Regions from separate parts of the Enterococcus sp. XAF26B05_ASV22 genome, predicted to be linked through region 3. Evidence: predicted binding sites of a transcription regulator. Region 3 holds the regulator's gene; each other region holds the start of a gene.
The links. The regulator CtsR, encoded in region 3, represses protease genes until heat stress. The targets are predictions, from matches to a motif close to TTGGTCAAAAAAGGTCAAANA.
Positions count from the first base shown of each region.

Region 1 (7,407 bases), 990 kb from region 3:
CTATGCATCTTAATTATAAATTTTTTTAGCGTAAATAAAAAGAAATTTGTCTTAAAAAACACAGAAAAGTCAATCAGTTTGCCTGATTGACTTCACTTTCTATTCTTCTTCTATATTGGTTTCGCTGGTGTCACTAGAATCTATGGTGTTTTTTCCAGTTACAATAATTTTTCCGTCATCGTCTAGTTCAGCAATTAATTTATGTTCCTCTGGATGATCTAGGAAGTATTCAGCGATGCCGTCTTCGATTTGTTCTTGAATCGTCCGACGTAATGGACGAGCACCCATAGCTGGATCGTAACCTAAATCGACTAATTTTTCTTTAACGTCTGTTGTTACATCGATATGAATTTTTTGATGAGCGAGTAAACTATTGACATCATCTAACATTAAGCTAACGATGTTCATTAAGTTTTCTTTACTCAATGCTTTGAATTCAATGATGCCATCAAAACGGTTTAAAAATTCAGGTGTAAAGAAATTGTTTAATTGTCCTAAAACAGATTTTGTAAGTCCCTCACGAGCAGCGCCAAACCCAACATTGGCTTCGACATTACCAGTTCCTGCATTACTTGTCATGATAATGATCGTATCTTTGAAGCTGACTGTTCTGCCTTGTGCATCGGTTAAACGGCCATCATCAAGGATTTGTAAGAACATATGCAATACATCTGGATGTGCTTTTTCGATTTCATCTAATAAAATCAAGCTGTATGGATTACGACGAACTTTTTCAGTTAATTGCCCCGCTTCATCGTAACCGACATAACCAGGAGGTGAACCGATCAATTTAGAGACACTATGTTTTTCCATGTATTCACTCATGTCAAAACGAATCATTGAATCTTCTGAACCAAATAATTCGTAAGCTAATTGTTTCGCCAATTCTGTTTTACCGACACCAGTTGGTCCAACGAATAAGAAAGAACCGATAGGGCGATTTTGCTTGCCTAGACCAACACGATTACGGCGAATAGCTTTAGAAACTTTATCGACTGCATCATCTTGACCAACAACGCTAGCTTTTAAATCGACCGCCAAGTTTTTCAATTGTGTTTGTTCTTTTTCTTTTAAATCACCGACAGGAATACCTGTTTTTTGTTCTACGATCGCTTCAATATTTTTTTCATCAATCACAGGTGTTTCTTCATCACTGATTTGCTTTTCTTTCATTGTCTGTAATTTATTGATTTGATCGCGATAGTACGCAGCTTTCTCAAAATCTTCTTCAGCAGAGGCTTGTTGTTTTTGTTGTTCTGCATCTGCGAGTTTCTTCTCAATCGTTTTAGGATCGACGATTTGGATCGTTAAGTTCATTTTAGAACCAGATTCATCTAATAAATCAATGGCTTTATCAGGTAGGAAACGGTCTTGAATGTAACGATTTGATAAAGTTGCAGCAGCTTTAATGGCTTCATCCGTGTATTTCACATGGTGATAATCTTCATAACGTTTTTGCAATCCTTGCAAAATAGCAATCGTCTCGTCTACCGTTGGTTCATCGACACGGACAGGTTGCATTCGGCGTTCTAACGCAGCATCTTTTTCAATAATGCGGTACTCATTCAAAGTAGTTGCACCAACCATTTGTAATTCACCACGAGCGAGCGCTGGTTTTAGAATATTGCCGGCGTCCATGTTGCCATCACCAGCAGCACCTGCGCCAACGATTTCATGAACTTCATCTATAAATAAGATGACATTTTCAGCTTGTTTGATTTCATCGATCAACTTTTGCATGCGTTCTTCAAATTGACCTCGAATCCCTGTACCTTGGACTAAAGAAACGACATCTAAACGGATAACTTCTTTGTCCAATAATTTTTGTGGCACATCGCCATCGACGATTTTTTGTGCCAAACCTTCAACAACGGCTGTTTTACCAACACCAGGTTCTCCAATCAGAACAGGATTATTTTTTGTTCGACGATTTAAGATTTCAATCACACGTTTGATTTCTTCATCACGTCCGACAACAGGATCAACGTCTCCGTTTCTAGCAGCTTGCGTGATGTTGATACCATATTCACCTAATAAACCATCGGACTGTCCAACACCTCCACGAGGTGGCTGACCGCCGTTAAAACCATTCCCATCACCAAACTGAGTTGGGGGAGTTTGCCCATTAGGATTCCCTTGTTGTTCTTGCATTTGACGAGAGAGTGAGCGGTATAAATCATCTAAACTTCCAAAACCAAATGGATCTTGTTGAGACATTGTTGGTTGATTATCGTTTGCTTTTGTTTTTAATTTTTGATAGCAACTTTGGCAGTAGTCTAATTGTTTTCTTTGACCATTAACATTTGCATATAAGTGGATCGTTGCTGGATTTTGTTGACAATTTTGACAAATCATAGGATAAAACACGTCCTTTCAAGATAAGACTAATTTTAATTCAAAGTCCTTATAAGTAAGGTCAAAAAACAGTTGACCATTTTTGACCTTTGAGATTATTATAGCATCTTTTTGGCAGGAATCAAGCAATTGAACTCTGGTTTAAGCCAATAAATAGAGAGAAAAACTCATATTACTTTGAATGTTCATTACCTACATAGTAAATTATTAAGTCTTAGTAAAACTATATACGTTTATTTATACAGAAAATGAGAATAATTTAGACAATTATCTATTTTTATCATACAATAACTTCAGTCGAAAAATAAAAGTGAAAGCTGTGATCAATCCATGTATGAAAATCCATTTGAAGAACAAATCAACGCATTAAAGGAAGGAACTATTTCTGAACTGATTATAGAACCAAAAGACTTTACAACCTTTAGGGAAGTTTGGAAAAATTTGCCGGATCGAATGTCAATTGTTGGAGAAGCCGGATTAAATGGACGAATTATATATCATTATATGAAAGAAGAAGATTAATCGATCCTTTCATTTGATAAAAAATAGGTTAAAAGTGTTGTAACTACTCACAAAAAATGGTAATCTTAAAAATTGAAAGGGTATTATCCAGATTCAAGTTTCAATTGAAACGTACCAAGAAAGGAAAACCCTAACATAAAAAATTAATTTATTTACGAAGGAGACCGATTCATATGGAAAAGAAAGAATTTCACATCGTAGCAGAAACAGGGATTCACGCTCGTCCAGCTACATTATTAGTACAAACTGCAAGTAAATTTAACTCAGATATCAACTTAGAATACAAAGGTAAATCTGTTAACCTTAAATCAATCATGGGCGTTATGTCTCTAGGCGTTGGTCAAGGTTCAGACGTGACTATCTCAGTTGACGGTGTTGACGAAGCTGATGCATTAGCAGCAATCGTAGACACAATGCAAAAAGAAGGATTGTCAGAATAATGTCTGAAATGCTAAAGGGAATTGCCGCAAGTGATGGAGTTGCTATCGCTAAAGCTTACCTGTTAGTTCAACCTGATTTATCTTTCGACAAAAAATCTGTAGAAGATACATCTGCTGAAGAAAGCCGTTTAGATGGCGCTTTAGCAAAATCTACGACTGAGTTGCAAGCAATCAGAGAAAAAGCAGCGCAAAGCCTTGGTGAAGAAGAAGCGCAAGTATTTGATGCTCATTTAATGGTTTTATCTGACCCTGAAATGATTGGTCAAATCAAACAAAATATTCAAGATAATAAAGTAAATGCTGAAGCTGCATTAAAAGAAGTAACAGATATGTACATCGGTATGTTCGAAGCGATGGACGATAATGCCTACATGCAAGAACGTGCTGCTGATATTCGTGATGTTGCGAAACGCATTTTAGCTCATTTATTAGGTGTTACTCTTCCTAACCCTTCAATGATCAACGAAGAGGTTGTTGTGGTTGCCCATGACTTAACACCAAGTGATACTGCTCAATTAGATCGTACGTATGTAAAAGCATTCGTAACGGATATTGGCGGACGTACATCACATTCAGCAATTATGGCTCGCTCTCTTGAAATTCCTGCGATTGTAGGGACAAAAGAAATCACTGCTAAAGTGAAAGAAGGCGACATTTTAGCTGTTAACGGAATTGATGGTGATGTCATCATCCACCCAACTGACGCTGAAAAATCTGATTTTGAAGCGAAAGGCAAAGAATATGCTGACCTTAAAGTTGAATGGGAAAAATTAAAACATGCTGAAACAGTCACTGCTGATGGTAAACATATCGAGTTAGCTGCAAACATTGGTACTCCTAAAGATTTAGAAGGCGTACACAACAATGGTGCTGAAGCTGTTGGTTTATATCGTACAGAATTCCTTTACATGGATTCTCCCGATTTCCCAACAGAAGATGAACAATATACAGCTTACACTGCAGTACTTGAAGGCATGAACGGTAAACCTGTCGTGGTTCGTACAATGGATATCGGTGGAGATAAAGAATTACCTTATCTTCAATTACCGCATGAAATGAACCCATTCTTAGGCTACCGTGCATTACGTATCAGTTTATCTGAACGTGGCGACGAAATGTTCCGTACACAAATGCGTGCGTTACTTCGTGCTTCTGTTCATGGTAACTTACGTATCATGTTCCCAATGGTTGCAACGTTAAAAGAATTCAGAGCAGCGAAGAAAATCTTTGAAGAAGAAAAAGCAAAATTAGTTTCTGAAGGAACAAAAGTTTCTGATACGATTCAAGTTGGTATCATGATCGAAATTCCTGCAGCAGCTGTAATTGCGGACAAATTCGCCAAAGAAGTTGATTTCTTCAGTATTGGAACAAACGATTTGATTCAATACACAATGGCAGCAGACCGTATGAACGAACGTGTTTCTTACTTATACCAACCATATAACCCATCAATCCTACGTTTGATTAAAAACGTGATTGACGCATCTCATGCTGAAGGTAAATGGACTGGTATGTGTGGAGAAATGGGCGGCGATCAAATGGCTGTACCGTTATTAGTAGGAATGGGCTTAGATGAGTTCTCAATGAGTGCGACATCTATTCTTCAAACTCGTAGCTTAATGAAACGTCTAGATACTAAGAAAATGGCTGAACTTGCAGATCGTGCGTTGAATGACTGCGATACAATGGAAGAAGTTATTGACTTAGTTAAGGATTATACGAAATAAATAAGTTCTAAAGTCTTCACCATTCAGAGTCTGTTCTGAGTGGTGAAGGCTTTTTTTATTAGTGAATGTTTGGTAATTAAGTCTAGAATGAATACTAATTTCGAAATAGAATCAACTATTTTCACACTTTTTTAAACTTTTTATGTCGGATTTTCTTCTTAAACTATCGTGATAATCGTTGGTTAATTATGGTGGCCTTTACAATAAAATGGTTCAAGTATATTTTGCTACTCCTTTATTTTTATTCGTTTATTATGTCGTTTTTCATATAAAGTTTGTAATAAATAGTTATTTTAAACAAAAAATATAAATAAAATGTTAAAAAGTTCAATGAAAAGGACATGGATACCGCTTACAATATGATTTGTGATAGTTCAAAAAGATTCAAAAGTAGTGAAACTCAAGAAACTACGTTGATTACATGCAAGCAAGATTTGCAATCATTGATTCTGAGTCTACAAACAATAATCACACGAATCAAGTAGAACATTCTCGTGATAAAAGGTCATAGGAGACCATATAGCATATATTGTTATCAAAACCTAAATATAATCAAAAAGGAGATTTTCTAAATTGACTACATTTACAATTGCTGCAACAGGATTATCAATGAACTACATGCCACAATACATCGCAGAAGAACAAGGTTTTTTTGATGAACAAAAGCTAAAATTATGTTCGTATTTACCTGATCCTTGGACAAAAGGACTTGATGATTTAGAAAATGGTCAAGCAGATGTTGTGTTAGGTGGAATGTGGTTGCCTATGATTTATTGTCAGAATATTCAAAAATACACGTCAGTTGCAAAAATAGCGTCTAAATGCCCATTAGTTATTCTTTCAAGAGAAAAAATATCAGGATCATTTGATTGGAAAAAGTTAGAAGGAAAAAGAGTACTTGTATCAGGAGGCGATGGGGCAGGTCATTATTTAATGACGGTTGGCAGCGCGCGAGAAGGTGGTGCTGATCCAAATAAAATTAGGTTTATCCATGATTTTTCAACAGCTATGATTTGCGATCTTTTTGAAAAAGGGTTTGGTGACTTTATAGTAGTCCAACCAGATACAGCTCATTCCATGATTGATCGACAAGTAGGTTTTAACTTCTGTGATTTAACCAGAAAGGGCAGCAATATACCTTGGAGTGTTTACTATAGTTTGCCTGAAATAATAGAAGATAAATTAGTTGAATTTGAAAAATTCGCTGTAGGTCTTCAAAAAGGGACGTCATATTTATTAGAACATGGAGGAAAAGTCTGCAGCACGATTATTAAAAATAATTGGCCTACAATTTCCGTAGAAGACGGTATTAAAACAATTGATCTGTTTATAAAAGAGGGAATGTGGACTCCGACTATAAATATTGAGTCCCAAGAGGTTGATCGTTGGCAAGATTATTTAATACTAGGAGATGTATTAGACAGAAAAATAGCGTACGACAAATTAGTCGATAATCGGCCATATCTATATTCTAAAAATAAATAAATTTATAAAAAAGGAGATTCAAATGAAAATTATTGTTGCTAATCCAAATAGTAATACAGAATTAACAAAAGTTTTAATGAAATCAGCAGAAAAAGGGTTTAATGATTCATCTACAGAATTGATCCCATATACCAATCCTAAAGGCTCTAAACATATAGATTGTACTTTTGGCGATTATCAATCTGTTTGGTCGTTTGTGCGAGGGTTACTTGATTTTACAGAAGAAGTGAAACCAGATGCAATTGTATTAGCTGGATTCGGGAATTTTGGTTTTTTTGCTTTAAAAGAAGCATTAGATATTCCAGTCATATCAATAGCAGAAGGATCTCAAGTTATTGCGACCATGTTAGGACATAAGTATTCAATTTTAACTGTTTTCAAACAAAATATACCTTATCAAGAAGATCTTACACATTTACTACGTTTAGAAGGAAAACTTGCCTCAGTACGAGGGATTGAAATGGATACGGAGAATGTGAACCAAAACAGTTCCGTAAAAGAATCGCTAAAAAACACAATCATCAAGATGATTGAAGAAGACGGTGCTGAGGCAATTGTATTAGGTGGGGCTAGATTTGCGATGTATGCGGATTCATTAAGCGAAGAAATAGGTGTTCCAGTTATAGACCCTGTTTCAGTATCCGTAAATTTGGCTAAATTATTTGTAGAGTGTCATCTATCACAGAGTAAGATTGGAAAATTTAATTATCCACCACAAAAAATAAGCGACTATTTTGTTGACTGAAAAGGAGTACGAGCAGAATGATTTTAAATAAAGTGAAGAACTCTAGTTTATCTATGAGGATTGTCGTAGGATCTATCATAGGGCTGATCATAGGTTTTGTGCTAGGAGAAAATGCTGAAAGTTTAAAGTTTTT
Region 1 is NZ_CM161538.1:914,991-922,397, forward strand. It holds gene AC1PU0_RS04600 (ATP-dependent Clp protease ATP-binding subunit) at 100-2,355, opposite strand; gene AC1PU0_RS04605 (hypothetical protein) at 2,686-2,877, shown strand; gene AC1PU0_RS04610 (phosphocarrier protein HPr) at 3,051-3,317, shown strand; gene ptsP (phosphoenolpyruvate--protein phosphotransferase) at 3,317-5,044, shown strand; gene AC1PU0_RS04620 (ABC transporter substrate-binding protein) at 5,618-6,529, shown strand; gene AC1PU0_RS04625 (aspartate/glutamate racemase family protein) at 6,552-7,274, shown strand; gene AC1PU0_RS04630 (dicarboxylate/amino acid:cation symporter) at 7,292-7,407, shown strand, end outside.
Region 1: a site for CtsR is predicted at 2,425-2,445, ahead of AC1PU0_RS04600 (ATP-dependent Clp protease ATP-binding subunit). Genes of this name have one in related genera too.

Region 2 (7,407 bases), 1.1 Mb from region 3:
GCTTGATTCCTAAGTTTTGGGAATTAATCAAAGAATCTGGAAAAGTAACAAAAATCGCATTAGTGATCGATTTACGTTCTCGTAATTTTTTTAGAGAAATTCAAGATATGTTGGTTGAACTTGAAAATACGAATCTGATTGATACAACAATCATGTTCTTAGATGCAACAGATGAAGAACTTGTTTCTCGATATAAAGAAACTCGTCGTGCGCATCCACTAGCGATGGATGGTCTGATTACAGAAGGAATTAGAAAAGAACGAGCGATCCTTGAAGAAATTAGAGGAGATGCCCAAGTTGTGATCGATACAACTGAATTATCTCCAAGACAATTACGAGAAAGAATCAATGAGGAGTTTAAATCTAGAGATACACATGAGTTTCGCGTAGAACTTGTTTCATTTGGGTTTAAATATGGCTTGCCTATTGATGCGGATATTGTGATGGATGTTCGTTTTTTACCAAATCCACACTATATACCAGAATTAAGACCCTTGACAGGTCAAGATTCATCTGTATATGAGTATGTTATGAGTTTTCCAGAGACTGAGAGTTTCTATACTCGATTTATTGATTTGTTGAAAAATGTAATGCCAGGGTATGAAAAAGAGGGGAAATCAAGCGTTACAATTGCGATTGGTTGTACAGGCGGACAGCATCGTTCGGTGGCATTAACAGAACGTGTTGGCAAAGAACTTGAAAAGGACTATCATGTTAACATTACCCATCGTGATAAAGGAAAGCGTAAAGAGACGGTGAATCGCTCATGAAAATGAAAACGTACCGGATTAGAAAACCTAAAATCGTTGTGGTTGGGGGAGGAACTGGGTTACCAGTTATCCTAAAAAGTTTACGGAATCAAAGTGCGGATATTACAGCTGTTGTGACCGTTGCCGATGACGGAGGCAGTAGCGGTGAAATTCGGGAGTCAATGAATATGACGCCGCCTGGGGATTTACGTAATGTACTAGTAGCTTTATCCGACATGCCTCAATTATATGAAGATATTTTTCAGTATCGTTTTAATAAATCGGATAAATATTTTGCCAACCACGCAATTGGAAATTTGATTATTGCGGCTGTTTCAGAGATGCGCGGCAGTACATATGAAGCAATTCAGCTGCTTTCAAAAATGATGCATGTGGATGGACATATTTATCCTTCATCAGAAAGACCGCTGACGTTACATGCTGTTTTTAAAGATGGTTCTATTGCAGTCGGTGAATCCAATATTGCAGTTGACCGAAAAACAATCGACCATGTTTTTGTCACAAATACACATGATGATGAACAGCCAAAAGCTGCGAGAAAAGTAGTCAAAGCAATTGAAGAGGCGGATATGATTGTTTTAGGACCAGGAAGTATGTTTACCAGTATCCTACCGAATTTAGTAATCAAAGAGATTGGGGAAGCAATCATCAATGCGGAGGCTGAAGTGGTTTATATTTGTAATATCATGACTCAAAAAGGTGAAACGGAACATTTTACTGATGCTGATCATGTTTGTGTATTGCATGAACATCTTAAAAGTAAATTTGTGGATACTGTTTTAGTTAATACTGAAAATGTACCTGATGGATATATGGATCCAGAGGTTTATGATGAATATTTAGTTCAAGTGGAACATGATTTCAAAAAATTGAGAGATGAAGGGTGTCGTGTGATTTCTACGGACTTTTTAAAATTGCGTGACGGTGGTGTTTTTCATGATGGAGACAAAGTAGTGGATGAACTATTTCGTATTGTATTCGGCGCAAGATATTAAAGAGTAAGAACAAGAGAGGAGGCGTGGAGATTGTCTTTTGCAGCAGATGTTAAAAAAGAGCTAACAACTTTAGAGGTACATCGTGAACATGCGCGAGCAGAATTAGCAGCATTGATCCGGATGAACGGTTCATTAAGCATTGTGAATCAGCAATTTGTATTGAATGTTCAAACTGAAAATGCAGCAATCGCCAGACGAATCTATTCTCTTTTAAAAGATCATTATGATGTTCGTTCAGAATTGTTAGTTCGGAAAAAAATGAAATTAAAAAAGAATAATGTGTACATCGTAAGACTAAAACAAGATACGAAAAGTGTGCTTGCTGATTTAGATATTTTAGATGGAATGATGTTCAATACTCATGTATCAGAAGATATTATGGGGAACTCACAAAAAATGAAATCCTATTTAAGAGGTGCATTTATGGCTTCAGGCTCAGTCAATAATCCCGAGACAAGCCGTTATCATTTGGAAATATTCTCGATTTACGAGGAACACAATGATGATATTTGCAAAATGTTAAATTATTATGATTTAAATGCACGGACATTGGAACGTCGAAATGGGTATATTTCCTATCTAAAAGGAGCTGAACAAATCGCTGATTTTCTGACACTGATCGGTGCGACAAATTCTATGCTGAAATTTGAAGATGTCCGGATCGTTCGTGACATGCGTAATTCGGTGAATCGATTGGTCAACTGTGAAACGGCGAATCTCAATAAAACAATCGATGCAGCATCAAAGCAAATCGAAAATATTCAGTATATCGAAAGTGTGGTTGGATTAACTGCCTTACCAGGAAAATTACAAGAAATTGCTGAATTACGTTTGGAGTATCCAGAAGTGAGTTTAAAAGAATTAGGTGAGATGATCCCATCAGGTGCGATTTCAAAATCAGGAATCAATCATAGAATTCGTAAAATCAATGAATTTGCAGACAAACTAAGGGAAAAAAGTGCGTAACTTCTTATGGATTGCTATAAGACAATAGCAGAAAGTTGGGTGATAATGATGGGCGTAGAAGATAAAGATTTTATCATGAGGCAAATCAAACAACTCGGGGAAGGTCTAGGGAATTTTCTCGGAAAAGAAGATATTGACAAGATTCTAAGTTTTGGCGAAGATGCTGAAAAAGAAATTAAAGACTCTGCAATGGAAAAAAAAACGGGTATTGATAGTAGTTCTAAAAAAATTGAGACCAAGCCTAGCTAACTTGGTCTCGTTTTTTTATTTGCCTTCTATATAACGTATCAATTCTTCTTTCGTAATTGATTCATCAAAAATATGTTCACCAATAACTATTGTTGGCACAAATTTGATAGTTGCAGCTGCCGCTTCTTCAATCACAGCTTGGACGATTGAAGTCCCTTCTTTTTTAGGTAATTGTAAATTATCTTCAGCAAAAATAGCCACATCTTCTAAAGAAAGGTTTCCCCATGTATCTTGTGTATCATACATTTGTTTCAAATCAGTCAAAGCTTTTTCAGGCAAATCATAATTAATATGGTGATGCATTACGTTACCACGTTGCAGACTTTCTTTTTCTTTATCTAATAGTTTGATGATTCGTTGAACTTTTCCTTCTTTAACATATTCATTCAATAAATCAAAAGATTCCTCAAACCATTTTTTACAATACGGGCAGCGAACATTCATAAATTCGACCATCTTTACTGGAGCCGAGTCTTTTCCAACTGCCAAACCATTTTTTGTTGTAACTTTTGTTGCATCGATAATTGAAATATCCATTTTAGTAACATCCTTTCATTTCTGCTATCTTTAGTGTAGCGCTTTTTGCAATTAGTTTAAATAAAAATGCCCAAAATTTTCAAAAGAAATTTTGGGCATTTTTATTATTTGCCTAAAGAACTGCTATTTTCCATTACTTCATCAATCAAACCATATTCTTTTGCTTGTTGCGCAGTCATAAAATTATCACGATCTGTATCGCGTTCAATGACTTCAAGTGGTTGACCTGTACGTTCTGCTAAGATTTTATTCAAACGATCACGCGTGTCAAGAATATGTTTAGCAGCAATTTCGATTTCAGTTGCTTGACCTTGTGCACCACCTAATGGTTGATGAATCATGATTTCAGCATTTGGCAATGCAAAACGTTTGCCTTTTGTACCAGCAGTTAATAAGAAACTTCCCATAGAAGCTGCCATACCAAGAACAATTGTTTGTACATCAGCTTTAACAAAATTCATCGTATCGAAGATTGCTAATCCAGCAGAAACACTTCCTCCAGGTGAGTTGATATAAATATAGATGTCTTTTTCGGAGTCTTGTGCGTCTAAAAATAGTAATTGAGCAATAACTGAGTTTGCTACATTATCATCGATTGGACCACTTAACATGATGATTCTATCTTTTAATAATCGTGAATAAATATCATATGCTCTTTCTCCACGAGATGATTGTTCAATGACTGTTGGTATTAAATTCATAGTATATTCCTCCTATATAAAAACTCTTCAAACCATTTTATCACAAAGCTTATCGTAATGCTTAAAAAAAGTATACTTTATTGGTCAATAAAGGTCAACTTTAACGCTTTGAATTTTAAGAAAGAAGAAGCTTTGACTTATTTCAAAAATAGTGTGAAAAATCACTTTTATCGAGTAGATTAGAATAAAAGAGCCTGGTACATAACTAAAAAGGTTATGTTTCAGGCTCTTAGTAACCGAATAAACGGTGGGCGCAGAAGCAACTCCTTCGGAAATAAGCCGAAATTCACAAAAATTTGAAGAGCAATTTTCGTAAATTCCTTCTTATTTCTCGGAGTAAAACACTTCTGTCTCAACCTCCTTAAATAATCTCAAAGAGTCTTACATTTTCATATGAGATTGATGGAGCTTACATATCTATTAAGAAGTTACTACAATATTTCCATTTTGGTCTGCAGTTTTAAGTAATGTCGCGATTGAAGTGAAAAATGCAATAATTCCAGGAATCATTGTCCAAGAGAATAATAAATACATAATTCCTTTTCCAGAAAAACCAGAATAGAACTTATGAGCACCTATTCCTCCCAATAAAAAGGCTAATAAGAAATAAACCCATTTGTTAACAACTTTACCATATTGTACATAGCCACCCACTGACTGTGTATTGTTATTTTCATTAACGATATTGATATTGATTTTATCTTGTAGATTATCTGTTGCTGCTACAGCTTTGTGGATGATCAATTCGTCTCCATCTGGAAACACATCTACGAGATCACCAATTTCTGGCTTGAAATTAAACCATTCGTATAATGCTCTGGTTGTGCTTCCATCTTCGTTAGCAATAACAACATCTTCAAAATCTAATTTAATAACTTTCTTCCCCATAACGACTTCCCCACTTTTATCATAATATTATTACTGTTATATTATAGCATCAAAAGAATGAGTTATCTAGACTAATAAAGCATATTCTAGTCTTTTGGAAAAATAATAATATAGTAAGGACAGATTTGTTTTAGGAATTGAAAAAGAGATATAGTCTTTTAACATATTTTTTTGCGCTTATGGAAGAGTATGTTATACTAAAAAAGTAAGAATTAGAAGAGTGAGGGAATCCAAATGGTTGTTTTTATTGCAGGTATAACGGGTGTCTTGATTGGTGCAGTTATCGTATCGATTGGTGTTGCACTACGTGTAACCTATGAAGAACGCAAAGCGGTACGTTATCGTGAATTAGAAAATTTTGTCAAAGAAATAGAAACCCTGAATCTTTTGAACAAGAAAATCAATGAGATTTTACAAAAAAGAGATATTTATGTAGACAAATCTGTGAATTTCATGTCAATGGATGATTGTTATATCAGTATCGATGATTTTATCTATTTAGAATCATTTTCGGCACAAAACAATTTCTATTTGCCTACATATTTGATTGAAGAATTTTTCAAAAAAATTTCCCATAGAAAAGTAATCTTAACACCGGATGAAGTGATTTCAATGGGCGGCAGTACATATAAAGGTGGCCGTGTGATAATAGAAAATTTTTCAGAAGAATTACTTTCAATTATTGAAGATAAAAAAAGACAAATGAAACGTTTAACACACAAACCATTGTATTATTTCCAAAGAGGATAAGATTACATAAGTAGCTGATACCCAAATGAGTCGGGTATCAGCTTTTTTGTTTTGAAGATTAAAAATAGGTGCGCAGTAATGAGTGTTTCGAAAGGAAAAAAAGAGTATTCATGTCACTTATTACGTCCAAAAAAGAGGTTTTACAACGTTTTTCGACAATAAGTAAGAAAGTTAGTACCGACATTGTTGGAATTTTCTGAATCTTTTTATCAAATTTTATTGACATTCTCATTTATTAGGTTTATAGTTAATAAAAGCTTTTATTTATCACATGCTATTTTAATCTTTGTAGATTTTTTAAAAGAGGAGACCATTATTATGAAAAAGACAAACAACAGCCACGTATTAGTCATTATTTTATCGTGTAGGACTTAGAACACTGAGAAATTTCGCAGATGTTAGAGTCCTGTTTGTCTTTGGTAAATGGGGGTCTTACTAAAGCATCCCATTCAATTGATGGGATGCTTTTTTTGTAGAAAGTTATATAAAGAGGCACGAGGAAAAATAAAAAACGAATCCGAAGAATCATAATTGAACTCTTCTGGAGATAACTGAATTGGAGTGGATGAAAATGCGTAGTGATCAAATCAAAAAAGGAATTGAAGCAGCACCTGCCAGAAGCTTACTTTATGCAACTGGACAAGTAAAAAATGCCAAAGATATGGACAAGCCGTTTATCGCAATTTGTAACTCATATATTGATATTGTGCCTGGGCATGTGCATTTAAGAGAATTGGCGGATGTTGCCAAAGAAGCAATCCGGGAAGCTGGAGGAATTCCTTTTGAGTTTAATACGATCGGTGTTGATGATGGTATTGCTATGGGACATATCGGTATGCGCTACTCATTACCAAGTAGAGAGATTATTGCTGATGCTGCTGAGACCGTAATCAACGCTCACTGGTTTGATGGTGTCTTCTATATTCCAAACTGCGACAAAATTACTCCTGGTATGCTGATGGCTAGTGTTAGAACAAACGTTCCAGCAATTTTCTGTTCTGGTGGCCCAATGAAAGCAGGTATCGATCCAAGAGGTCACACGACTACTCTTTCTAATATGTTTGAAGCGGTAGGAACATTTAAAGAAGGGAAAATGACGGAAGAAGAATTTAATTTTATGGAACAAAATGCCTGTCCAACTTGTGGTTCATGTGCAGGAATGTTTACAGCGAATTCTATGAATTGCTTGATGGAAGTTTTAGGAATGGCATTACCTGGTAACGGAACTATTTTAGCCGTTTCAGATGAACGAAGAGAGCTTGTTAGGCAATCAGCATTTCATTTGATGGATTTAGTCAAAAATCAGGTGAAGCCAAGAGATATCATTACAAAAGAAGCCATTGATGATGCTTTTGCATTGGATATGGCGATGGGTGGCTCAACAAACACTGTATTGCATACCTTGGCGATTGCGAATGAAGCAGAAATCGACTACAACTTAGAAGAAGTCAATGCGATTGCTGAACGTGTACCTTACTTGTCTAAAATTGCACCATCGTCAGCGTATTCAATGCATGACGTTCATGAAGCTGGAGGTGTTCCAGCAATCAT
Region 2 is NZ_CM161538.1:1,005,155-1,012,561, forward strand. It holds gene rapZ (RNase adapter RapZ) at 1-770, shown strand, start outside; gene AC1PU0_RS04975 (gluconeogenesis factor YvcK family protein) at 767-1,765, shown strand; gene whiA (DNA-binding protein WhiA) at 1,796-2,731, shown strand; gene AC1PU0_RS04985 (hypothetical protein) at 2,780-2,980, shown strand; gene AC1PU0_RS04990 (DsbA family protein) at 2,996-3,517, opposite strand; gene clpP (ATP-dependent Clp endopeptidase proteolytic subunit ClpP) at 3,622-4,218, opposite strand; gene AC1PU0_RS05000 (TM2 domain-containing protein) at 4,639-5,106, opposite strand; gene AC1PU0_RS05005 (hypothetical protein) at 5,341-5,856, shown strand; gene ilvD (dihydroxy-acid dehydratase) at 6,428-7,407, shown strand, end outside.
Region 2: a site for CtsR is predicted at 4,299-4,319, ahead of clpP (ATP-dependent Clp endopeptidase proteolytic subunit ClpP). Genes of this name have one in related genera too.

Region 3 (7,407 bases):
TAGATCCCGTCAAGCTTCCACTTTGTGTAATGATGTCCATGAAGCTTGTCCAGTTCACCTATTAAGTTCACATCATTATCTGCAAATATATGTGTACCGTGACTATCTTCATAAATTGAATAGTGTGTCTCTTCTTTTTTAGGTTCTGATATGAATAAACCTCGCTCTTTACCAGTTGATTCATCATTTTTAGTAAAATTATAGTAGTTTTGTAGTAAGGGTCGCTTTGATTGATGGATGCATGTAGCACCATACACAAGAACTTCAGCTGGAACCATCAAGTTATCCTTCATTGCTTTCATCTCTTCAAAAGGAACTTCTCGTGCCAATACTGCACCAATTGCTCCACGCTTTGCCCAAAAATTGATTTGGCGAGAGCTCGTCACTAAGGTTTCACCATCGTAAATATAGGGAATACCGATTCCATCACGCTGCATCACAAAGACAACCCCTGGATCACCGACTGTTATTTGATCCACTTTTATGTCCTGCAAAAATGACAAATATTCTGGAACTTTCTTCATTTTTTCAGGATGCATGATCCCATTTAATGCCACCGTCACTTTTTTACCGGCTTCATGTGCTTTTTCAGTAATAGTTCGCTGTTCTTCACGTGAAAAAGACGTCGGCAAGCGTAATCCAAACATCTCTTCTCCAATATATATCGTGTCAATACCGGCTGCTAATAATGCCTCCGCTTGATCAATAGATTCAGCAGTCGCAATAACTTCAATCATATTGTGTCCTCCTTTAAAAGCTGTATGAGCATGTTCAGCTCTGACTGTAAAATAGGAAAAATTGAGTGTGGCGCTCTCTGCCACAATCCATTTTTATCTTTTTCCTGAGGAGCTAGCTCATAAAGCTAGATAATTTAAAAGCTTGATCACTCTGTTCGTTTATGAACAAACTTGTTTAAAAATAATATGTTTATCTTTTTACACAGTCTTCTAACAACTGTTTTATAGTAGCACAGGTTCACAAACATTCCAATAGTCACTCTTTATTTTACCGCTTATTTTTCACAAAATAAAAACTATTGATTTAGAGTTATCAACACAAAAACTGTGCAAAACAGATTCGTTTTGCACAGTTTTTATGATTAAATTGTTTGTAATACTTGTTCAGGTTTAGGTGATTTAACATTCAACGTTATTTTACCTTTACTGGCACCAATAGTTACTTTATCACCTAGATGGATTTGACCAGAAAGTAATGCTTCACTTAAACGATCCTCAACCTCTTTTTGCAATGCTCGACGAATTGGTCGTGCTCCATACTCTGGATCAAATCCAACTTTTCCAATCACTTCAATAGCCGCTGCGGTGATTTTCACATTAACGTCTTGCTCTTTCAATCGTTGAACGATCGATTTACTCATGATTTTTACGATTTCATGAATTTCTTCTTGATCCAATGAACGGAAGACAACTGTTTCATCCACACGGTTCAAAAACTCAGGACGAAATGCTTTTTTCAATTCTTCCATAATTCGTTTTTGCATCGCATCGTAATCTTTTGTCAGATCTTTTACATTGAAACCGACATTTTTTTCTTCACGAATCGCCGTTGCTCCAATATTTGATGTCATGATCAAAATCGTATTTCTAAAGTCAACTTTACGTCCTTTAGAATCCGTTAAATGACCATCGTCTAATACTTGTAATAGAATATTAAAGACATCTGGATGTGCTTTTTCTACTTCATCCAATAAAATGACAGAATAGGGTTTTTGACGGATTTTTTCGGTTAACTGACCGCCTTCTTCGTACCCTACATACCCTGGAGGAGAACCAATTAAACGACTAGTGCTGTATTTTTCCATAAATTCAGACATATCTACTCGAACAAGAGCATCTTCACTACCAAACATTGTTTCAGCTAACGCTTTGGCAAGCTCGGTTTTACCCACACCTGTTGGGCCTAAAAACATAAATGAACCAATTGGTCTATCAGGGTCTTTCAAGCCACTGCGGGCTCTACGGATGGCACGTGATACGGCTTTAACAGCTTCATCTTGACCAACTACTCGATGATGGAGAATACTTTCTAATTCAAGTAATCGTTCACTTTCTTTCTTTTCTAACTGCTGTAGTGGAACACCCGTCCATTGTGAAACAACATTCGCAACATCTTGTTCTGTTACCTGATTGGCATATCCAGAAGCTTCTTTTTGTTCTAATAATAGAATATTTTCCAATTTGCGGGCTAGTTTTTTCTCTTTTTGGCGTAGTCTTGCTGCACTTTCAAACGACTGTGAATGAATGGCTTCTTCTTTTTCTTGAACTAAACCAGCAATCTCCACGCGTAAATTATTGATTTCAGAAGGTTCATCCGCTAAATCTAGACGAACTTTAGCTGAAGACTCATCCATTAGATCAATTGCTTTATCTGGCAACTGGCGAGAGTTAATGTAACGCACAGATAATTGAACTGCTGCATGTAATGCATCATCTGTGATTTCCACACCATGATGTTCTTCATAACGAGAACGTAACCCTTTTAAAATTTCTTCAGCTTCTTCTGCAGTCGGTTCATCCACTTGTACACGAGCAAAACGACGCTCCAACGCTGAATCTTTTTCAATATATTTTTGGTATTCATCCAATGTTGTTGCACCAATCGTTTGCAATTCTCCTCTTGCAAGTGCTGGTTTTAAAATATTTGATGCATCGATTGCACCTTCTGCACCACCGGCACCGATCAAGGTATGCAATTCATCGATAAACAAAATTACTTCTCCGTCTTGATAAATTTCATCGATTACTTTTTTTAAACGATCTTCAAATTCACCACGATATTTGGTACCAGCAACTAAAGCGCCCATATCCAACATCATCAAGCGTTTTTCCAGCATATCTTCAGGAACTTCACCATTCACAATTTTTTGAGCCAGCCCTTCGGCAATTGCAGTCTTGCCCACACCAGGCTCACCAACTAAAACAGGATTGTTCTTTGTACGGCGACTTAGAATTTGGATCAAACGTCTAACCTCTTGTGAACGTCCAACCACTGGATCTAAATCTTTTTCACGTGCCAATTTAGTTAAATCACGCGCCAAGGAATCTAAAGTTGGCGTTCCTTTTGGTGCAGCTTTTTGAGCTTGACTATTACGACGGCGTCCTACATTCCCACTCATTTGTGGATCTGTAACACCTATTTTTTTCATTAGCAATTGACGCATTTTAGATAAACTTAACCCTAAATTCAATAAAATACGTGAAGCCAAGATATCTTCATCTCTTAATAACCCTAGCAAAATATGTTCTGTCCCAATATTTGGAGCACCTAAACGCTTCGCTTCATCACCTGCATAAGCAAATATTTGTTTTGCTCGAGGAGAATAAGGTAAATACGTACCTTTAGGATAAGCCTTAACAGTTCCATATCCAGTTAAGTGTTCAATTTCTTCACGAATATCGTTTTTATCTGCGTTTAACTGGCGTAATGACTTCCCTGCAATTCCATTTTGTTCTAACACTAATGCTAATAATAAGTGTTCTGAACCCACAGATTGATGCCTAAAATATTTTGCTTCTTCTTGTGCAATAGCTAGTACCGCCTTGGCACTTTCTGTAAATAATTCATCCATTCTATCATTCCTCCTCGTAGCTCAAACGTTCTAAAAACGACTGCATCAATTGAGCACGTAAATATTCTTCATTTGGTCCTGCTTTACCTAAAACTGATTTTCCTAAAACAGATAACATCAGATTTCCTTCTCTTTTGCTGATTACATCTTCTTCATATAACTTTTGTACAAATGTCAGCGCATCTTTTTCTGAAAGTTCACTACCTGTGAATTGGGCAATTTGTTTTAGTAATTGATCACTATCAGAAATTTGAACTTTGGCGATTCTAATATATCCACCGCCCCCACGTTTACTTTCTACAGAATAGCCACGTTGGATTGTAAAACGTGTGTTGATAACATAATTAATCTGGGAGGGAACACAATTGAATAAATGAGCCATTTCAGCTCTACGAATCTCAATCTTACTACTTTCTTCAAGAATCTTTTTTAAATATGCTTCTATTAAATCCGAAGTATTTTGATTACTCATCACACTCATCCTTTTCCCTTGACTAATACTGACCTTAATTATACATAACTTCAACTGTTTAATAAAGGAGAATGCCTAATTTGATAAGAAAAGATAAATAAATTTAGATAGCTAATTATTTAACCAAACAAAAAGAACAGAGTAATCACTCTGTTCTCTAAATCGGGAAGACAGGATTCGAACCTGCGACCCCTTGGTCCCAAACCAAGTGCTCTACCAAGCTGAGCTACTTCCCGTAGCTATAATAATAAAAAAAGACTAGACGCTTAAAAGGGACTAATTCTCTGAACCTTCTAATCCGTAGTCAAACATTTCAACTATGCACCCAAAGGGAGTCGAACCCCTAACCTCTTGATTCGTAGTCAAGCACTCTATCCAGTTGAGCTATGGGTGCTAAAGCAAGGATCAAAGTCAGATGTGTTCATCTGCTTCGTACTTGTCACATCTATTCTGTCAATTTTAGAATTGCCATTCATAGTGCTTCAAAGCAATGCCGAGGACCGGAATCGAACCGGTACGGTGATCACTCACCGCAGGATTTTAAGTCCTGTGCGTCTGCCAGTTCCGCCACCCCGGCGTTTTGAAAAGGCTAAGCGGAAAACGGGGTTCGAACCCGCGACCCCCACCTTGGCAAGGTGGTGCTCTACCACTGAGCTATTTCCGCAGTCTGGATGCCGGCTAAAGGATTTGAACCCTCGACCCTCTGATTACAAATCAGATGCTCTACCAACTGAGCTAAGCCGGCGTTATAATCGCCTAGTTATAAAACGAGACTAAAAATGCGGGTGAAGGGACTTGAACCCCCACGCCGTAAGGCGCTAGATCCTAAATCTAGTGCGTCTGCCAATTCCGCCACACCCGCAAAATATTTCTATGAGCCGTGCAGGGCTCGAACCTGCGACCCTCTGATTAAAAGTCAGATGCTCTACCAACTGAGCTAACGGCTCAAAAAATGGAGGTTGACGGGATCGAACCGCCGACCCCCTGCTTGTAAGGCAGGTGCTCTCCCAGCTGAGCTAAACCTCCAAGACAACACTTTAGCGTGGCGACGTCCTACTCTCACAAAGGGAAACCCTTCACTACAATCGGCGCTAAGAAGCTTAACTTCTGTGTTCGGCATGGGAACAGGTGTATCCTTCTCGCTATCGCCACCACACTGGGTGTTGTTGCTATTTAGTTGAGTGATTATTCACTCAAAACTGGATTGAAGTAGTAATCAAACATTCCGAAACTCTTTTTTATTTCGTTTCTTTGGTTAAGTCCTCGACCGATTAGTATTGGTCCGCTCCGTACATCACTGCACTTCCACTTCCAACCTATCTACCTGATCATCTCTCAGGGGTCTTACTTTCTTAAAGAAATGGGAAATCTCATCTTGAGGTGGGCTTCACACTTAGATGCTTTCAGCGTTTATCCCTTCCCTACATAGCTACCCAGCAATGCCCTTGGCAGAACAACTGGTACACCAGCGGTAAGTCCATCCCGGTCCTCTCGTACTAAGGACAGCTCCTCTCAAATTTCCAACGCCCGCGACGGATAGGGACCGAACTGTCTCACGACGTTCTGAACCCAGCTCGCGTGCCGCTTTAATGGGCGAACAGCCCAACCCTTGGGACCGACTACAGCCCCAGGATGCGACGAGCCGACATCGAGGTGCCAAACCTCCCCGTCGATGTGGACTCTTGGGGGAGATAAGCCTGTTATCCCCAGGGTAGCTTTTATCCGTTGAGCGATGGCCCTTCCATGCGGAACCACCGGATCACTAAGCCCGACTTTCGTCCCTGCTCGACTTGTAAGTCTCGCAGTCAAGCTCCCTTCTGCCTTTACACTCTGCGAATGATTTCCAACCATTCTGAGGGAACCTTTGGGCGCCTCCGTTACTCTTTAGGAGGCGACCGCCCCAGTCAAACTGCCCACCTGACACTGTCTCCCACCACGATAAGTGGTGCGGGTTAGAGGGTTCATAACACAAGGGTAGTATCCCACCAGCGCCTCCACCGAAACTAGCGTTCCGGGTTCATCGGCTCCTACCTATCCTGTACATGTGGTACAAACACTCAATATCAAGCTACAGTAAAGCTCCATGGGGTCTTTCCGTCCTGTCGCGGGTAACCTGCATCTTCACAGGTACTAAAATTTCACCGAGTCTCTCGTTGAGACAGTGCCCAAATCGTTACGCCTTTCGTGCGGGTCGGAACTTACCCGACAAGGAATTTCGCTACCTTAGGACCGTTATAGTTACGGCCGCCGTTTACTGGGGCTTCAATTCTGAGCTTCGCCGAAGCTAACCCATCCTCTTAACCTTCCAGCACCGGGCAGGCGTCAGCCCCTATACTTCATCTTTCGATTTTGCAGAGACCTGTGTTTTTGATAAACAGTCGCTTGGGCCTATTCACTGCGGCTGACCGAAGTCAGCACCCCTTCTCCCGAAGTTACGGGGTCATTTTGCCGAGTTCCTTAACGAGAGTTCGCTCGCTCACCTTAGGATACTCTCCTCGACTACCTGTGTCGGTTTACGGTACGGGCAGTTGTTTTCTCACTAGAAGCTTTTCTTGACAGTGTGACATCAGGAACTTCGGTACTATTATTTCCCTCCCCATCACAGCTTGTCCGTATAGAGTAAAGCATTTGACTCTACTCAAGACTTACTGCTTGGACATGCACTTCCAGTCGCATGCATTCCTTAGCCTCCTGCGTCCCTCCATTGCTCAAACAAAAACAACTGGTACAGGAATATCAACCTGTTGTCCATCGCCTACGCCTATCGGCCTCGGCTTAGGTCCCGACTAACCCTGGGCGGACGAGCCTTCCCCAGGAAACCTTAGTCATACGGTGGACGGGATTCTCACCCGTCTTTCGCTACTCATACCGGCATTCTCACTTCTAAGCGCTCCAGCCGTCCTCACGATCGACCTTCAACGCCCTTAGAACGCTCTCCTACCATTACACCAGAGGTGTAATCCACAGCTTCGGTAATATGTTTAGCCCCGGTACATTTTCGGCGCAGGGTCACTCGACTAGTGAGCTATTACGCACTCTTTAAATGGTGGCTGCTTCTGAGCCAACATCCTAGTTGTCTGTGCAACCCCACATCCTTTTCCACTTAACATATATTTTGGGACCTTAGCTGGTGGTCTGGGCTGTTTCCCTTTCGACTACGGATCTTATCACTCGCAGTCTGACTCCCGGATATAAATGAATGGCATTCGGAGTTTATCTGAATTCGGTAACCCGAGATGGGCCCCTAGTCCAAACAGTGCTCTACCTCCATCATTCTTAATTCCGAGGCTAGCCCTAAAGCTATTTCGGAGAGAACCAGCTATCTCCAAGTTCGTTTGGAATTTCT
Region 3 is NZ_CM161538.1:3,268,468-3,275,874, forward strand. It holds gene AC1PU0_RS16080 (peptidase U32 family protein) at 1-737, opposite strand, end outside; gene AC1PU0_RS16085 (ATP-dependent Clp protease ATP-binding subunit) at 1,100-3,589, opposite strand; gene AC1PU0_RS16090 (CtsR family transcriptional regulator) at 3,594-4,061, opposite strand; tRNA gene AC1PU0_RS16095 (tRNA-Pro) at 4,224-4,297, opposite strand; tRNA gene AC1PU0_RS16100 (tRNA-Arg) at 4,382-4,455, opposite strand; tRNA gene AC1PU0_RS16105 (tRNA-Leu) at 4,553-4,638, opposite strand; tRNA gene AC1PU0_RS16110 (tRNA-Gly) at 4,654-4,725, opposite strand; tRNA gene AC1PU0_RS16115 (tRNA-Thr) at 4,734-4,806, opposite strand; tRNA gene AC1PU0_RS16120 (tRNA-Leu) at 4,842-4,923, opposite strand; tRNA gene AC1PU0_RS16125 (tRNA-Lys) at 4,936-5,008, opposite strand; tRNA gene AC1PU0_RS16130 (tRNA-Val) at 5,015-5,087, opposite strand; rRNA gene rrf (5S ribosomal RNA) at 5,102-5,217, opposite strand; rRNA gene AC1PU0_RS16140 (23S ribosomal RNA) at 5,313-7,407, opposite strand, start outside.

Region 4 (7,407 bases), 950 kb from region 3:
AAGTCAATCATAAGTATATCATTGTCTAAAAATCGATTTTCATGAGACAATCAATACATATTAAATTTAAGGAGTGATTGGATATGTCAGAAGAAAAAAAACTTGAACCTTACAGACACACCGATGGGAAAGGGTGGATTGATCATGGACCTAGAAATACTAGTCGTGATGAAGAAAATCCAGATATTCTAGTGCCACCTGCTACTGACCACGGAACGATGGCGAATTTAAGATTTAGTTATTCTGATTCACATCAACGCTTAGAAGAAGGCGGATGGACAAGAGAAATCACAAACCGTGATTTTCCCATTTCACAAGATGTTGCTGGCGTAGACATGAGCTTAGAACCCGGTGCTTATCGAGAAATGCATTGGCATAAGGAAGCTGAATGGGGCTTGATGCTCTATGGAAATGCTCGTGTGACGGGTATTGATGAATACGGACGCTCCTTCATTGATGATATTAAAGCCGGAGATTTATGGAACTTTGAAGCGGGAGTTCCTCACTCTATTCAAGCGTTAGACGAAGGCTGTGAATTTTTATTAGTTTTCAGTGAAGCTGATTTTTCTGAAAACAATACATTCTTATTATCGGATTGGTTGGCACATACGCCACCTGAAGTGGTTGCGGCAAACTTTAAAAAATCAACAGAGGAAATTGAAAGTTTCCCTGCTAAAGAAAAATATATTTTTAAAGCAAATATTCCTGGTTCTATTGAAGAAGTCGAACGCCCAAATGTGAACGGGAAAGTTCCATCGCCATTTACATTTCATATGGATACAATTAAACCGATTGAATCAGAAGCTGGTCGTGTACGAATCGTCGATCAAAACGTTTTTCCTGTAGCGAAAACTATTTCGGCTGCTTTTGTGGAAGTAGAGCCAGGTGGAATGCGCGAACTTCACTGGCATCCTAAAGCTGCCGAATGGCAATACTACATTCAAGGGAAAGCTCGCATGACAGTTTTTAACTCTGCTGGCGTTTCCAGAACGTTTGATTTCCAAGCAGGTGACGTAGGTGTCGTTCCAATCGTAGCTGGACACTACGTACAAAATATTGGTGATGAACCCTTGATTTTTGTAGAAGTCTTCAAACATGGTGAGTATTCTGATATTTCATTAAATAAATGGTTAGGCTCTTCCCCATCGCAAATGGTAGCGGATCATTTAAACGTTACGAAACAATTTGCGGAGTCACTACCAAATCCAGAAAAGCCACAACCTGTTGTTTGGTTTAAAAAACCAGAATAGTTTTTGTTTCAATGCCTAGAAAATAAATAGGAAAATTTTCTAGGCTTTTTACTATCAAAAATTGGAGGAATAAAGAGTGAATAATCGTAAAGTACCGACTTATCCTGTAATGGAACTACCTTGGATTGCTTTTTTTCTAGCGATTGCGGCTGGCTCAATGGACGGGTATACCTACTTTGTAGGAAAAGCATTTAGCACAGTACAATCAGGAAATATCATTTTATTAGGACAAACAATTGCAACAAAAGACTGGCAGCATTTAGCTACAGTGGCACTAACCATCTTATGTTTTGGATTAGGTGCGATGACCACAGGAATTATTGAAGTATTGGGCATTAAAATGAAGAAAATCTGGGCATTTGAGATTTTACTTATAGAAGCAGTCGTTTTAGTTGGCTTAGGTTTTTCATCAATTAATAGTGTTTTTACCATCCTACAGATATGTATGCTTGTTTCTTTTCTAGCTGGAATGCAAGGGAATGCATTTCATAAAATAGATGGCATGCTTTATGGAAATGTTGCCGTGACATTAGTGGTGCAATTAGCTTTCAATTATATTATTCAAGCTTTTACCGGAGCAAAAGATGCATGGAAAAATAGTTGGTTATATTTTTCTGTATTAATTGGTTTTGCAGGTGGCGGACTAATTGGGACTATTTTGACAAAAGCTTATGGTGAAAAATCTTTATGGTTTACAGCAATTGTGTTAGTGGGAATTGCCTTCTACTCAAAAATGATCAAAGTAGAGGAAAAAGCGATTAAAGTTGATCCTGTTTAGTAGTAAATAAATAGTGAAGTTGAATAAGTTTTCAAAGACTCGACAGTAACGAACTGTAGAGGAAGATTCAGTCGCGCAGAAAGCGAAATAGTTCAATGAGTGTTTCTTTTCTGCGTCATTCGAGGATTGGTAAATGGGAAAATCGGTGTAATTATTTAAGGACGTGAATGGATGAATAAAAACAAAGAAACCTATGATGGGGTAAGCTATAATCGAAGCGCTCTTATGGTTGTTATTCTACTGGGCGCATTTTGTATTATTATGAATCAAACGCTGTTGATCACAGCCTACCCAACGATTATGAAAGACCTGAATATAAGTTTAAGCACCGTTCAATGGTTAACAACATTGTTTCTCTTAGTATCAGGCATCACTATTCCTTTGTCTGCTTATTTAATGAAGCAAATTCAGTCTAAATATTTATTTTTAACTGCCTTGAATTTATTTTTAATGGGCGTGCTTATTTGTTATTTTGGTCCAACATTCAAGTATTTGCTTTTTGGACGATTATTACAGGGAATTGCTTCTGGAATTATGCTTCCTTTGATTCAGACGATTGTATTAACGCTGTTCCAAAAAAACGAACGTGGAACTGCTATGGGGTTTGTTGGTTTAGTAGTTGCATTAGCTCCCGCGATAGGGCCAACGCTATCTGGATATATTATTACCTATTTTAACTGGAAAACATTATTTCTTATTACAATACCGTTGATCCTTCTATCAGAAATAGGGGCTTTACTGTTTTTTAAAGTCAGCATACCCTTAAAACAGAGTAAGTTAGACATTCCTTCTGTGTTTTTATCGATCATTGGATTTGGTAGTTTGTTATACAGTATTAGTTTAGCCAGTACTAAAGGCTGGTTGTCTAAAGAAGTGATTGTTCTTTTGTTTATAGGATGTACTGTGATTATTTCTTTCATTGTACGAGAGTTGAAAATTTCAAATCCTCTATTGAACTTAAAAGTGTTTAGCTACTCAACTTTTTCAGTTTCTGTGTTTCTAAGTGCCATTTCTTATATAGCCTTGCTTGGGTTTGAATCTATTTTACCAGACTATATTCAAAAGGTTCATCTAGAAAGTCCAATTGATTCGGGGTTGATTTTATTACCAGGAAGCATCGTGATGGGATTAATGAATCCAGTTACAGGAAAATTATTTGATCGATTTGGTGGACGTTTTTTAATCCCGATTGGTTTGACGTTATTGTCTTTAGGGACATTTCCATTTCTATTTATCACTGAGACAACGCCAATTCTTTTCATAGCTATTTTCTATGCTATTCGTTTATTGGGAATATCAATGGTCTTGATGCCAGTGACAACAACGGGAATGAATGCTTTACCCAATGACATGATCAGTAATGGGACCGCAACGAATAATACATTAAGGCAAATTGCTAGCTCCTTTGGGACTGCTGTATTAGTTACGTTTCTATCTAGTCATGCCCAAGCTACTCCTACACAATCATTGGCAATTGGAAGTTCAGCACTTGCTATGAAAGAATCATTGGAGGTTGCCGATTATCGTCATGCGTTTGCGATGGCTTTTGTTTTTTGTATCGTTGCTTTAATTAGTTCCTTAATTATTTTTCGTAAAAAAGGATCGAATACTAAAAAGAGAGAAAAGAAAGAGTAATCATTTGAATTATTTATAGACGTTTATAAGGAAGTGATAATCCCCACTCTTTCAAAAATACATTACCGGTTAAACAGATATCTAGTGAAAAAATTAAATTTTTTTATAGAAATACGTATTACTTTTCTATCTACTCATTTGCGTGTATATTAAAAATTGAAATGAAGTATATTTATTGATAGTGTGATGACTTCCACTCGGCAATAATTAAGTTAGCTATGTTTATGAAATATATATAACGATAGGCTACTTAATAAAAAAGGTTAGTAGAGTAAGTCATCGCATCTATTTTTAAACTCAATTACTGATAAAACAATTGAGAAATCAACTATGCAAAGAGTGGGAATAGATGTTAGAAAAGTATTTAGAAAAAAATATTTATAGAAAAATTGTTCTTCTTGAAGTACTATACAAATATGAAAAAATTGACATTACGCATTACATAGAAATATTCGAAGCATTTCCAACAACAGTACAAAATGATTTGGAAGATTTGGTTCAGACCTTAGATATATACATATTAAGTTATGAGAAACAAAAAAAATACTTTTATGTAGAATTTAATAAAGATATTCCATTATTTGAAATTCGCAAAATCATCTATCAGCAATCATTATTTCTAAAGACGTGTACAAAATTTTTGGAGCAACAGTTTAATTACTTAGATTTAGTAGAAGAAGAATTTATTTCAGTTAGTAAAGCTTATAATTTGAAGAAAAAAGCAGAAGCTTTTTTTTCTGCTTGTCATCTGGATTTTGAAAATGAACGGTTGAATAGTTCAGAATTTGAAACGAGGTTCTTATACTTATACTATCTAACAAAAATTGACATCAATTATGAAACAAATCAGACGATTGAATTTGAAGAAGCGTGCGAGGACATGCTCGATTTGATTGAACACGAGTTTTCAACCAGAGTTTATACGGAAGAAAGTCGTTATTTTATTTTACAAGGAATGAATATTGCCTATTCACGTCAAGACAAAGAAAAGCTTGAATTAGAAGAAAAGGTCATCGTCGATTTAAAAAAACGGCCCATTTTCAAGTTAGTCGAGCAAGCATGGAAAAGTTTGAATATGGAGCGGTTTTTACCAGAACATGAAATTGTTTATGTGGTGTCTCTTTTTAATTCTTGTGAGTATTCTTTTAGTCAATTAGAGAATTTATTTGAAGATCATGAGAAATTACGCAGTACGTTTTTAGTTGGTCGTCCAGATATTATTCGGTTAATTCAATATTTTGAAGAAGAATTTGATCAAATTTTGTTAGGGGATTTTAGTTTTGAAGAAGGGATTATCCGTTTAACAAGGAATGCTTGGTATAATCATCAAGTTTTAGTCCACGGTTCTTTTTATACGCTGCATCCTAAAAATGAAGAGCTGTTTCAACGAATCGTTAAAGTTTTATTTAAATGGGGACAAGGAATTAAAAATCTTCTTGTAATTGATACAAATTTAATCTACCGTTTTATTGACGAAGCGGGCCCTATTTTAATGCAAGAAAAACTGCTCTTCCGTTTGAAAATCGTGACTGATTCTGATTCAAAATTTTTACTGTATCAAAGTAAATTCTCTGAATTCAATGTTTTTGATATAGTGGTAGAAAATAAATTTTACCGTTCCATATACGAAGTTGAAGGATATGACCAATCGATTCGTAATGAATATATCTTTTGTGAAGAGGCCCTGATTCCATCGGTGTTAGAAGATCATCCTCATATCATTCCAATCTCTGTAGATATGTTATTAGATCATTCTTTCTTGTTAGTGTGTATGAAGCCGTATCAACACTTTATGGGAGTTCATAATACTTCCTATATTAATGGGGTAAAGTGATAATCTATTTTTACTTGTTAGTTGGCAAAAAGACGAAGAATGTTAAGGCAAAAGATGCAGCCTAAGTTTTATATGGTTTATGATAGATGAGAATCAAATAGATCCCGTGTGACGTCACCCTGTACCTGACTGAGTTTCTCAGCAATTCTAACGAAGTTACTTCTGATTTCACTAGTAATTCGAATTCCTAGAGTAGGGGATGTGACTCGTAGTGTTATGTCTCAGATAAAAATAAACAATAGATTACTTTTAAGTATCGATGGATCCTTGATGTTTGAAAAATAGTTTTTAAGGTCAAAACAAGTCAAAAAAGTGGACAAATTTTCATATTGCGGTATTATTAATATAGAGATTTAGCTTTAAAATATGGAGGTTAGTCGTGATGAACTATTTAGATGAAAATGAAGAAACAGAAGAAAAACAACAACCAAATGCGTTTATGAAAAAATTGTTTGAAGAGCGAACAATTTTGATTTACGGAGAAATCAATCAAGATTTAGCACGAGAAGTAACATCTCAATTATTGTTGCTAGCTGCAATGGGTGATGAGCCTATCAAAATCTTTATCAATAGCCAAGGCGGACATGTTGAAGCGGGAGATACGATTCATGACATGATCAAATTTGTAAAACCAGAAGTGATCGTGATCGGAACTGGTTGGGTTGCAAGTGCTGGTATTACGATTTACTTAGCCGCTGAAGCGAAGAATCGTTATAGCTTACCAAATACTCGCTATATGATCCATCAGCCTGCTGGTGGCGTTCAAGGACAAAGCACAGAAATTCAAATCGAAGCGAAAGAAATCATTCGTATGCGCGAACGTGTGAACCGTTTGATAGCTGAAGCAACGGGACAAACATACGAAAAAATCGCAAAAGATACAGATCGTAATTTCTGGATGTCAGCTGATGAAGCAAAAGACTATGGAATGATTTCTAAAATCATCCAAACAAGTGATGAAATCAACTAAACTGAAAAAGAGATTGGACAAACACTCATGATGGCTAGTGCTCTCATGGGTGTTTGTTTTAGACTCTTTTTTAAAAGCTTGAGAAAAATAGACTTTTTCAGATTCCTCTTGTCATCTACCTATGTTAAAGTGTAAAATTAAGTAATTACCAAAAGAAAGTAGGAAAGATTGTGAAACCAAATTTAGGCTATTATGTTCAAAACATCAATGATATTGTAAAAGAAACAGAAGAAGTCGGCGAAAAAATGAATGAATACTACGAAGAAGTACGCAAAGCGATCGACGAGGAAAAAACAGCGGAGTTAGCGCCAGAAAGAATTGCCGAAATTCAACGTATTTTCCAAGATGGAACAAAAGAATATACACTTATGTTAGAAAAAGTTAGTCAATTACGTCCGCCAGCACGTGTAATGGGAATCCACAAAAAATTTGAACGCTCTTACATTGAATACTTAGCTGGATGTAACGAAATGATTTTATCTTTAGATCCTGAAAAAGGGATTGATATTGATTTATTTAATACCTCTGAAGAAAAGCAAGACAAAGCAACGGATGATATTTCATTCGCAATTACTCGAATGAGCAATCTTTTGTTAAAAAAATAAAAATAAAAACTAGAAAAATGACCAAAAAAAGATGGAATTCATTTCTTTTTAATGTTATTTTTAGTAGACAATGAAAAAGATGTATTGTATTATATATTCATACCAACAACAACCTTTTTATTTTTCATTTTACTCTTATTGAGTAATACTCCTTTTCCATCGGCCTTTTCAGCCGATGGTTTTTTTATTATTTGTTTGAAAAAAACATCTTTTTGAGTGTAGATATTTATCATTTGTATTTTTAGTTATTTTATTTATTTGGTGGAATACGGATTAATCTGTTATTTTTAAACGATAAATAGTCAAAAGAATGGCACACATAGAAAAAGGACTAA
Region 4 is NZ_CM161538.1:2,318,842-2,326,248, reverse strand. It holds gene AC1PU0_RS11475 (oxalate decarboxylase family bicupin) at 84-1,250, shown strand; gene AC1PU0_RS11470 (YoaK family protein) at 1,327-2,028, shown strand; gene AC1PU0_RS11465 (MDR family MFS transporter) at 2,200-3,663, shown strand; gene AC1PU0_RS11460 (BglG family transcription antiterminator) at 4,013-5,497, shown strand; gene AC1PU0_RS11455 (ATP-dependent Clp protease proteolytic subunit) at 5,880-6,467, shown strand; gene AC1PU0_RS11450 (hypothetical protein) at 6,638-7,072, shown strand.
Region 4: a site for CtsR is predicted at 5,788-5,808, ahead of AC1PU0_RS11455 (ATP-dependent Clp protease proteolytic subunit). Genes of this name have one in related genera too.